Regions from separate parts of the Anaerofustis stercorihominis DSM 17244 genome, predicted to be linked through region 1. Evidence: predicted binding sites of a transcription regulator. Region 1 holds the regulator's gene; the other holds the start of a gene.

What was found. Region 1 encodes HrcA, which represses chaperone genes, less so after heat shock. Its sites were predicted from a motif close to TGTTAGCACTCNNNNNNNNNGAGTGCTAACA; they were not measured.
Region 2: groES (co-chaperone GroES) is a predicted target of HrcA. The motif match lies at 3,990-4,020, and genes of this name have one in related genera.

The regions. Positions count from the first base shown of each region.
Region 1 is NZ_DS560019.1:345,005-350,955, forward strand. Features, by position in the region: gene dnaK (molecular chaperone DnaK) at 1-1,202, opposite strand, end outside; gene grpE (nucleotide exchange factor GrpE) at 1,225-1,851, opposite strand; gene hrcA (heat-inducible transcriptional repressor HrcA) at 1,861-2,898, opposite strand; gene ANASTE_RS06320 (ABC transporter permease) at 3,211-4,872, opposite strand; gene ANASTE_RS06325 (coiled-coil domain-containing protein) at 4,920-5,951, opposite strand, start outside.
Region 2 is NZ_DS560019.1:1,170,447-1,176,397, forward strand. Features, by position in the region: T-box leader at 1-149, opposite strand, end outside; gene ANASTE_RS10485 (ArsR/SmtB family transcription factor) at 1,193-1,555, shown strand; gene ANASTE_RS10490 (heavy-metal-associated domain-containing protein) at 1,581-1,796, shown strand; gene ANASTE_RS10495 (heavy metal translocating P-type ATPase) at 1,822-3,666, shown strand; gene groES (co-chaperone GroES) at 4,071-4,355, shown strand; gene groL (chaperonin GroEL) at 4,383-5,951, shown strand, end outside.

The DNA.
Region 1 (5,951 bases):
GTAGAGAATACTTGGCTTTTCTTTGTAGGAATAGTAGTATTTCTTTCAATTAATTTTGTAAATACTCCTCCAAGAGTTTCGATACCAAGTGATAAAGGAGTTACGTCAAGAAGTAATACGTCCTGAACATCACCGGCAAGTACCCCGCCTTGGATAGCTGCACCTATAGCTACACATTCATCAGGATTGATACCTTTGTCCGCATCTTTTCCCGTAATTTTCTTAACTGCTTCTTGTACTGCAGGGATTCTTGTAGAACCGCCCACCAATACGATTTTATGGATTTCGCTTGCTGATAGACCTGAGTCCGCAATAGCTTTTCTAACAGGTTCCATTGTAGCTTCTACAAGATCAGCTGTAAGTTCATCGAATTTAGCTCTTGTTAATGTGACATCTAAATGTTTTGGACCTGCTGCATCCATTGTAATAAACGGAATATTGATTTGTGCTGTAGTTTTGCTTGAAAGTTCGATTTTAGCTTTTTCCGCACTTTCTTTAAGTCTTTGCATAGCCATTTTATCGCCGCTTAAATCAATACCATTTGTCTTCTTGAATTCGCTAACCAAGTAATCGATTATTTTATTATCAAAATCATCTCCACCTAAGTGGTTATTACCGTTTGTAGCCTTAACTTCAAATACTCCGTCTGCAAGTTCAAGGATCGATACGTCGAATGTACCGCCACCAAGGTCGAAAATCATTACTGTTTGACTTTGTTCTTTATCAAGACCATAAGCTAAAGCTGCTGCTGTAGGTTCGTTGATAATTCTAAGAACTTCAAGACCCGCAATCTTACCTGCATCTTTTGTAGCCTGTCTTTGAGCATCTGAGAAATAAGCAGGAACAGTAATAACTGCTTTAGAAACTGTTTGTCCCAAATAACTTTCTGCATCTTTTTTAAGTTTTTGAAGTACAAAAGCAGAAATTTCCTGTGGTGTATATTTCTTGCCTTCGATATCAACTTTATAATCGCTTCCCATATGTCTCTTTATTGAAGCAACTGTCTTTTCCGGGTTTGTTACTGCTTGGTTTTTAGCAACTTGACCTATTAGTCTTTCTCCGTCATTTGTAAATGCAACTACTGATGGTGTAGTTCTTGCACCTTCCGCATTTGCTATAACAACGGCTTCGCCGCCTTCCAATACTGATACACATGAATTTGTAGTACCTAAATCGATACCTATAATCTTTTCTTTACTCATCTTTCTTACTCTCCTTATTCCTTTATTTTAACTTATTTACCTTGACCATACTCGGTCTTAAGACTTTTTCTTTGTATATATATCCATCTTGAAAAACTTCAAGAATGATATCATCTTCTTTATCGTCCAATTTTTCCACCGCTACCGCATAGTGTTTATTTGGATCGAATTTTTCATCAAGAGCTTCTATTGTTTCTATACCTTCATTTTTAAGTAATTCAGTTAGCTGTGTAAATATCATATTTACACCTTCATAGAAACCGCTTTTTTTATCTGCTTCACTATCCAAAGCCCTTTTAAAATTATCAATTATAGGAAACAAACCTTCCGCAAACTTAGATGTTGAATATATGATCATAGCTTCTTTATCTTTACTTGCTCTTTTTTTGTAATTATCAAAGTCAGCCAAGAGTCTCATATAACTGTCATTTAATTTATCATATTTTTCTTCCATGCTTTCTTCCTTGACTTCCTCTTTTTCTTCAGGTTTACTTTCCTCTACGCTGTCCTTAACTTCTTCAGCTGTTTCTTCCGTCACTTCTTCCTGATTAACATCCTTTTTCTCATCTTTATTCATATTTTTTTTCTTTTCTCTCTCTTCTTTTTCTTTTCTAAGTTCATTTATATCTTTAATATTATCATTACTCATTTAGTTACCTCACTTTTTAAAAATTTTTGTAATATGCTTGGTAAGCTCATCACTTAAAAAATCAAGTGTCGAGACTGCGTAATCATAATTCATCCTTGTCGGTCCGATAACACCTATAGTTCCTACCGTTTTACCGTTTAGCTTATAATTTGCGGTAATAATAGAACAATCGTTAAAGTCCTCGACTTTATTTTCATTTCCTATCACTATATGGATATCACTATCGTCACTATCAACAGAAATAGCACTTTCAAGCGCCTCTTTACTGTTAACCGAATCTATAAAATGCTTTGCCCTTTCTATATCCCCGAATTCGGGAAAGTTTAGTATCTTACTGACTCCTCTGGCATATATCTTTGAAGAATTGGTATTTTCAACCAAACTTCTGAATACCGGCATTATTTCCGAAAGTATCCTGTTTTCCGTCTCACTTAATCCCTCAACCAATTCACTTAATAAGTTGACGGCTTCGTTCGCAGGTCTGTTCTTTATTATAGTGGTGAGAGCATTATTTATTCTTTCTATCTCTTCAAGTGTGACATAAGTTTTAAGCCTTATTTCAGAATTTTTTATCAGCCCTTCTTTGGTAACTACTATAAGCATTACCCTATCTTCTTCTATATAAACAATCTTAACATCTTTTACATTAAGAGAAGATAATCGCGGTGCCATGACTAGTGATGTGTAATTGGTCATTTTAGTAAGTATATTCAAAGTTTTTTCTATCGTATTATTAAGTTCGAGCATATAATTATCATATTCTGCTCTGACAGCCTCTCTGATTTCAGACTCCAAAGCATTCTTTTTCATGAAGTTATCAACATATAATCTATATGCACTGGTAGAAGGAATTCTTCCGGCAGAAGTATGAGGTTTTATTAAAAATCCCATTTCTTCAAGGTCCGACATTTCATTTCTGATAGTTGCCGAAGATACCCCGAGATTGTACTTTTTCTCCAAGGTCCTTGAACCTACAGGCTCGGCTGTTTTGATATAATCATTTATGATAGCTCTTAAAATATTAAATTTTCTATCGTCCCAGTTCATTTTCCTTTCTCCTTCTTATTAGCACTCCTCAAACCTGAGTGCTAACACTGTCATAAATATACCACCAAGGAAATACTTTGTCAATAGATTATAAAATTAATTTTCATTTTTAATTATATTTTAATCTTTACCTTATTTTAAATAAAGAACACTGAATATTCTTTACTATATTTACCCTATAAACCACAAAAGAATACATATTAATTTATCAAATAAAAACTAAAAAAGAAAGAAAAATAGGAAGAAAATCTTAAATTTTATTAATTTATATTATTAAATAGCAATATAAAAAAGAGAAGTAAAACTTCTCTTTTATTCCACACTTTTAAGTGATTCGACCATATTGATTTTTTTCAAAGTCTTTTTCAGGAACAGATTGACAACAAACGCAAATACTATCGTTAAAACTATCCCATATATATAACTCGAGAACAAAATACCTTTATAAAACTGAACAAAATCTACGGCTACTGTATTCATAAGGTAAATATGAAAGTACTTTCCTACTATACAGCCTACTATAATACCCAAAATATTAAGTATTATATTTTCTCTTACTATATAAAAGTTTACTTCATTATTATAAAAACCGAGCACTTTTATAGTTGCGATCTCTCTTATCCTCTCGCTTACATTTATATTATCCAAGTTAAACATTACGACAAATGCAAGCATGCCAGCAGCAATAATTATAACAACTATAACAAAATCCAAACTGTCCAGCTGTTCTGCGAAGTTATCCGCCTGCCTTTTATTAAAGTTGATGCTATTGATATTTTTATCTTTAAGCAAATCTTTACTTATATTATCATAAGTAGCTTCATCATTATGAGCCAATCTCGATAAAATCAAATTTGGAGTTAAATCCTCATTCATTGTAGATTTATAATATTCTTCACTTAAAAACATATAATGATAAACATAGTTATTGATTATATTTACAACAGGGACTTCAAACTCTTTATCATCCATATTTTTGATTTTTATTATATCGCCTTTTTTGATACCTGCTATTTCACTGAGCCTGCTTGTAATTATAACCCCGCTTTTCGGCATTTGAACGGTTTTATCCGACTCATAATCGTTTAAATAGATATAATCGTTGACCGCACTTTTATCTATGGGAACCATCAAAGAAAATGAGTAGTCTTTTTTCTTTCCTTCCACATTATAGGTGTCCTTATAAAATAACTTACTGTCTTTTATTTCCTTATCTTTATTGAATGTACTCCTTATATCATTAAGCTCTTTAACCGTTATATCGGTATCCAAAGACGTTTCCATATTATAATTCCATACTTTGTTATACTGCAAGTCAACAATACCGGATATGGAATACCTAAGTCCAAATCCCGCTATCAAGAGTCCGCAGCATGCCCCTATACCCACTACGCTCATAATAAGACGCTTTTTATACCTTACCAAATTTCGTATTGTTATTTTCCATTTAAAGCTTATCTTATTCCATACAGCTGGTATCCTTTCCAGGAAGGTTTTTCTTCCGCTTTTCATTACTTTAGGTCTAAGCAAACTGGCACTTACTTCTTTAAGGTCACTATTACATGCAAAATATGCACTTAGTACCGTACACATGACACCTATAAATAATGATAAAGCAATATATGAAGGATAAACCACGGTTATCAGATTAGGTGTTTTATAAAGTATCCTATACGCATTATAAATCATCTTAGGTACGAAGGTAAATCCGATTATAAGACCTATCACACTGCCTATAAAGCTGGCTGAAAACGCATATACGATAAACTTCATACTTACAGCCCATTTACCGAAACCAAGAGCCTTTAAAATACCAAGTTCCGTTCTTTTTTCCTCTACCATTCTAGTCATTGTCGTCAAACAAACCAAAGCAGCAACCAAAAAGAATATTGCTGGGAACACTTTTGCTACCGATGTTATTTTCTTTGAGTTCTCAGAATAGCTGAAATAACTTTCATTTGCGGTTCTGCCCAATGTATACCATTTTACTTCTTTTAAATCATCGACTTTTTTCTTTAGCTTTACCTTATTTTATTTTCTGCTTTTATAAATTCATTATCAACCTTTGCTTTATTTTTATTATAATCTCTATAACCTTTATTTAATTTTTCTCTGCCCTCTTTAATTTGCTTTTCCGCTTTTTTGAATTCCGAATCCGCTTTGTTTCTTTGTTTTTCTAAATCTTTATATCCCTGTTTTACTTTTTCTTTTGCCTTTATCAATTCTTTTTGGGAAGATTTGATTTGGTTTTCGCTTTTTAATATTTTAGCTTCCGCAATGTCAAGCTCTTTCTGTTTTTTATCTAGTACATCTTTCAGATATTCCTTTTCCTGCGCAGTCAGACCTGCGACGTATTGTTCAAACTGTAACTTACCTTGTTCAAATTCTTTTCTCGCCTTAGTTACTTCTTCTTTTGCTTTTTTTAATTTCTTTTCATTAGCGGGTATTTCTTTTTTTGCCTTATCTAAATCCCTCTTTGCCTTTTCCAACTTTGATTTAGTATCTTTTTTAGTACTTTTTAATTCATTTTCACTTTTAGTTAATTTTGCCTTACTATCATCCAATGTCTTTTTAGCTTTATTTAATTTATCATTGGTTTCTTTTTTCTTCTTATTTAACTTATCTTCCGATTTTTTTATCTTCTTATAAGCCTTATCTTTTTCTTCCTGTAATCTTTCTTTACCTCTATCATCGGTTACTTTTTTTATATTATCTTTATAATTATCTATTATATTTTCATATTCTTCACTGAAACAATTTACTTTATCTAAATTATTTAGGGTAATATACAAATCAGTATATACGCTGCTGTCAAAAGAATTTTTATTTAAAATCAAAAATGTATCTATACTCCCGTTGCCAAGTGTGGAAGAACCGTAATCATCATCGGTAATATAATAAGACCAAGAAGCACTGCCTACGATCTTTAATTTTTTAACTTTTAATTTTGCTCCGGAATGCTCTTCAACAGTTAGCACATCACCTAATTTATAGCCTTTAAACTCCATATAATTATCGGAAATAACGCATTCATCATCCTTATTGGGATATGT
Region 2 (5,951 bases), 830 kb from region 1:
GGGCGAAGATCCCGTCAGCGAATACTCTCAAAGATTGATTTGTTCACTGCCCGAGGTAAGTCCATTCGATAAATTTATATCTGCCGATTTCCACCACACACCGGCTCTCTATGAAATATAATCATTTATTTACTACTCTTACCTATATGGTTTAGTCATAATTAATTTTTTTACATCATAATCCTTTTTTTTGTGATTGTCAAGAAAATTTAGATATTTTTTTATTTTGAGTCATGATTTTAGATATGTATCTTTATGAGATATGATTTTATTTTTTTATATTTTAAAATATGTAAGAAATGAACTTTTTAGCTTTTGGAAAGCTTTTTTAATTATTTTACTTTTTCTTTAAGTACCTGTTTTTTATTTATAAATTATGCCTAATTTTTATTAGAAAACTTTATATGTTTTCTTGCTTTATTTAAAAATATTTTGTTATATATTCTATGATTATGTTGTTTCGGTTTCCTTTGAATTTTATAGTTAAAAATTTATTTAACATTTTAATAGTATTATTTTTAGAGGATTTTTTGAGAGGAAAGAATAAAAACACTTTCTTTTCCTGTAAAGTCAATAAAGAAGCTGTGCATATCTAAAAAATGATTTTATTGTATTTATTTTATATTAATGGACTTTATTCTCTATAGGTTCATTGATTATTTTAAGTATTAAAAATAGTATTGATTTGCTCTTTCTTATATCTATCTTATTTAAGTTCTGTTTATATAGGTTTATTTTATATTGTTCGTGTATATACTAAATTATCTTTATAACTTTCCTTAAATTTATTTTGGATTTTTGTTAAGTTATATTACATATCTTGATATATGAAGTTATAGTCGTAATGTATATATAGTAAATCATATATTATGAGTAAAAAAGTTAGCGTTATGGCTGATAATATCATTTTTTATCAGAATTCTTTTATTGGTACTAAAAAAAGTACCCTTTTAGAAAATATTTATTATTGTTTAAAAAGTATATTTACTAGGTAAAGTTTATTTTTCATTTGAATTGTAGGATTATTCAATGTTGGTATTATTAATGTTTTCTTTTAACAAAGGATATTAAATTAAATCATATAAAAATATATATTTTTAAAAAAGAAAAAAACATTAAAAAAGTGTTGACTTTGTATAACAAATGAATATAATAACATATGAACAGATATTCATATATAAAACAAGGAGAAATGGATATGGCAGCAAATATAGAAACATGTGAACTTAAACACGTTCACAAAGATATAGTAAAAGAAGTACACGATAAAATGCCGGATGAAGAAAAGTTATATGATTTAGCGGAACTTTTTAAAGTATTCGGCGATAGTACGAGGATAAAGATTTTAAATGCTTTGCTGGTCAGTGAAATGTGTGTATGCGATATTGCAAATATATTGAATATGACGCAGTCTGCTGTATCTCATCAGCTAAAAAATCTTAAGAATGCAAGGCTTATAAAGAACAGAAAAGACGGAAAAACTGTTTTTTATTCACTTGCCGATGAACATGTGATGACTATACTAAACCAAGGTATAGACCATATAGAAGAATAATTTAATTTTAAAGGAGACATAGAAAATGAAAAAGAAATTAAAAATGGATAATATCGACTGTGCACATTGTGCAATGGAAATGGAAGAAGAAATAAGAAAGATCGACGGAGTAAACAGTGCAAATATCAACTTCATGCTTCAAAAACTTACTTTGGATGCGGACGATGAAAAATTTGATGAAATCTTGGAACAGGCAAGAAAAGCTGTAAAGGGAGTAGATAAAGACGCAGTGATCTTATAGCCTTAAAAGGGAAAAGGTAAAAATTATGGATAAGCAGAAAAAACAACTTTACAAAATCATAGTGGCTTTAATACTTTTCTTTCTCGGTTTTTTTATAAAATACGAGACGATACAAAGCGTATTATATCTTGCGGCTTATGTACTTGCGGGATATGATGTATTATTAAAAGCGGTTAAAAATATATCAAAAGGGAAAGTGTTCGACGAAAACTTTCTTATGGCTATCGCATCTATCGGTTCCATAATATTAAGCGATTATGCCGAAGGTGCTGCGGTTATGTTGTTCTACCAAGTAGGGGAATATTTCCAAAGTTATGCAGTCAATAAATCCAGAAAGTCCATAGGAGATTTGATGGATATTTGCCCGGATTATGCAAATATAGAAAAAGACGGACAAATAATACAAGTAGACCCTGATGATATAGAAATCGGTAATGAAATCATAGTAAAACCGGGAGAGAAAGTTCCTTTGGACGGTATAGTTTTAGGCGGCAACTCCACGCTCGATACATCGGCTTTGACCGGAGAATCCGTACCGAGAGAAGTATATAAAGGGGATGAGATCCTTAGCGGATGTATAAATCTAAATGGTATTTTAAGGATAAAAGTAACGAAAGCGTTTGACGAATCCACTGCGGCTAAGATACTTGAACTCATCGAAAATGCGAGCAGTGAAAAATCCAAGGCAGAAAACTTTATAACGGTATTTGCTAAATACTATACACCAATAGTAGTTACATGTGCATTGCTGCTTGCAGTACTTCCTCCTTTGATTTTAGGTGAGGCTTTCGGCTCATGGATATACAGGGCTCTTATATTCCTTGTTATATCTTGTCCTTGTGCCCTCGTTATATCTATACCTCTCGGTTTCTTCGGCGGTATAGGTGCTGCCAGCAGCAGCGGGGTTTTAGTCAAAGGTTCCAACTACTTGGAAGCACTCTCTAAAAGTGAAATAATGGTATTCGATAAGACCGGTACACTTACAAAAGGAGTATTCAAAGTAGAAGAAGTAAATAATGAAGACGGTGTAGATGCAGATGAACTGATAGAAACCACAGCTTATGCGGAAGCTTTTTCAAATCACCCCATAGCTTTATCCGTAAAGGAAAGATATGGTAAAGATATCGATAATAACAGGGTAGGCGACGTAAAAGAGTTGGCAGGTTTCGGAGTTAAGGCAATTGTCGATGAAAAAGAAGTTTTGGTAGGTAAATATGCTTTGATGAGGGAAAATAATATTGACGCATCGGAAGCAGACAGTATCGGGACCGTACTATACGTGAGTAAAGACGGTAAATTCCTCGGAAGTCTCGTTTTAAGAGATGAAATAAAGGAAGATTCCAAAGAGGCTTTAAAATCTCTTAAAGAAGCGGGTATAAGAAAGACTGTCATGCTTACGGGAGATAAGAAAGAAATCGGTGAATACGTAGGAAAAGAACTTGGGCTTGATGAAGTGTATACAGAACTGCTTCCTATAGATAAAGTAAACAAAGTAAAAGAACTCATGGATAAAAAGTCGGAAAACGGAAAACTTGTATTCGTTGGTGACGGGCTCAATGATGCACCTGTTTTAACCATGGCTGATATAGGCATAGCGATGGGAGGTCTTGGAAGTGATGCTGCAATAGAAGCAAGTGACATCGTTATAATGACGGATGAACCGAGCAAAATAATGACGGGATATAAGATTTCCAAGAAGACACTGAGTATCGTTAAAGAAAATATATTCATCGCATTATTTGTAAAAATCGGAGTTATGGCTCTCGGTGCTTTGGGGCTTGCAAATATGTGGGAAGCGATATTTGCGGATGTGGGCGTTGCTGTAATAGCAATACTTAATTCCATCAGAGTTTTGAGATACAGAGGATAAAGGAAATATATGTGAGTTAAAAAAAGAGCAGTTAACTGCTCTTTTTTATTTTTAAAATATTCATTATCGCCATAATATCCTTAAATGTTCATTTTTAAAAGTATATAATCGTGAATATATATTTTCTTTTGAATAAATAACTGAGAAATGGTATTAATAGTAGATATGAATTAGTTATCGTGCGGGCGCGGAATCTCGCAAAGCGAGGCGTAGTGCCCGAAAGAGGAGAGTCGATATAAAAATTAAAATAAGATTAAAATTTATAAAAGTTGCAATTTTTTTCTTAAATGGTATTGACAATAAATCTAAGTGTGCTAAAATACTATTAGCACTCAGGAAAGATGAGTGCTAATGAATAGAAGAGTAAGAAAATAATATAAATTATTAGGAGGAGTGAGTAAAAAATGAAATTACAACCACTTGGCGACAAAGTCGTAATCAAAGTAAAGGAAGAAGAAAAGACTACAGCAACAGGTATTATATTACCTGATACAGCAAAGGAAAAACCTGTAATGGGTGAAATCGTTGCGGTTGGTTCCGGTGAAATCGTAGACGGTAAAAAAGTTGCATTAGATGTTAAAGAAGGCGACACTGTAATTTATTCCAAATATGCAGGTTCTGAAGTTAAATTGGAAGGCGAAGAATATCTTATTTTAAGACAAAGCGATATTTTAGCTATCGTAAAATAATTAGAGAGTAAGGAAAGGTGATATAAAATGGCAAAAGAAATTAAACATGGTATAGAAGCAAGAGAAGGCTTAAGAGCCGGTGTTGACAAATTAGCGGATACAGTTAAAGTAACACTCGGACCAAGAGGAAGAAACGTAGTTTTAGGTAAAAGTTTCGGTTCTCCGATAATCACAAACGACGGTGTAACTATTGCAAGAGAAATCGAACTTGAAGACCAATTTGAAAATATGGGTGCACAGCTTGTAAAAGAAGTTGCTACAAAGACAAATGATGTTGCGGGGGACGGTACAACGACCGCTACTATCCTTACACAGTCAATCATCAACGAAGGTCTTAAAAACGTAACTGCGGGTGCAAACCCAATGATACTTAAAAAAGGTATCGAAAAAGCAGTTGATACTTTCGTGGAAGAACTTAAGAAAATTTCAAAACCTGTAGAAGGTAAAAAAGCTATAGCACAAGTTGCTGCTATTTCTTCAGCTGATGACACTGTAGGCGAACTTATTTCAGAAGCTATGGAAAAAGTAGGTAACGACGGTGTTATAACGATCGAAGAAGGTAAATCAATGAAAGTTGAACTTGAATTTACCGAAGGTATGCAGTTCGACAGAGGTTACTTATCTGCATATATGGCTACAGATGTTGAAAAAATGGAATGTGTATACGACAAACCATACATCCTTTTAACAGATAAGAAAATCGGCAACATGCAGGAAATCCTACCTGTATTGACTGAACTTCAGCAAGCAGGCGGTAATTTATTGATTATTGCTGACGATATCGAAGGTGAAGCACTTTCTACATTGATAGTTAATAAACTCAGAGGAGTAATCAACTGTGTAGCTGTAAAAGCTCCCGGTTTCGGAGACAGAAGAAAAGCTATGTTGGATGATTTAGCTATTTTAACAGGCGGTACTGTAATCAGTGAAGAGCTTGGTATGGACCTTAAATCAACAACACTTGATATGTTAGGTAGAGCAAGTCAAGTAAGAGTTGATAAAGAAAATACTATCATCGTTGAAGGTAAAGGCGACCAAGAAAAAATCGAAGACAGAAGAAGCCAAATCAAAGCACAAATCCCTGAAACTACTTCAGAATACGATAAAGAAAAATTACAGGAAAGACTTGCTAAACTTTCAGGCGGTGTAGCGGTTATCCAAGTCGGTGCTGCAACAGAAACCGAAATGAAAGAAAAGAAATACAGAATCGAAGATGCTCTTAACGCTACAAGAGCTGCGGTTGAAGAAGGTATCGTACCTGGAGGCGGCAGCGCAATGATAGCTACTATACCTGCAATCGATGAATTGATAGCTTCTCTTGAAGGAGACGAAAAGACAGGTGCTTCTATCATAAGAAGAGCCGTTGAAGCTCCAATCAGACAAATCGCTTATAATGCAGGCGTTGAAGGAAGCGTAGTGGTTGATAAATTATTAAACGAAGAAAAAGGCAAAGGTTTCGATGCTTATAACTTTAAATATGAAGACATGTTTGAAGCAGGTATCGTAGACCCAACAAAAGTTTCAAGATCAGCTATGCAAAATGCAGCAAGCGTAAGTGCAATGTTCTTAACAACAGAAGCAAGTGTTGCTGATATC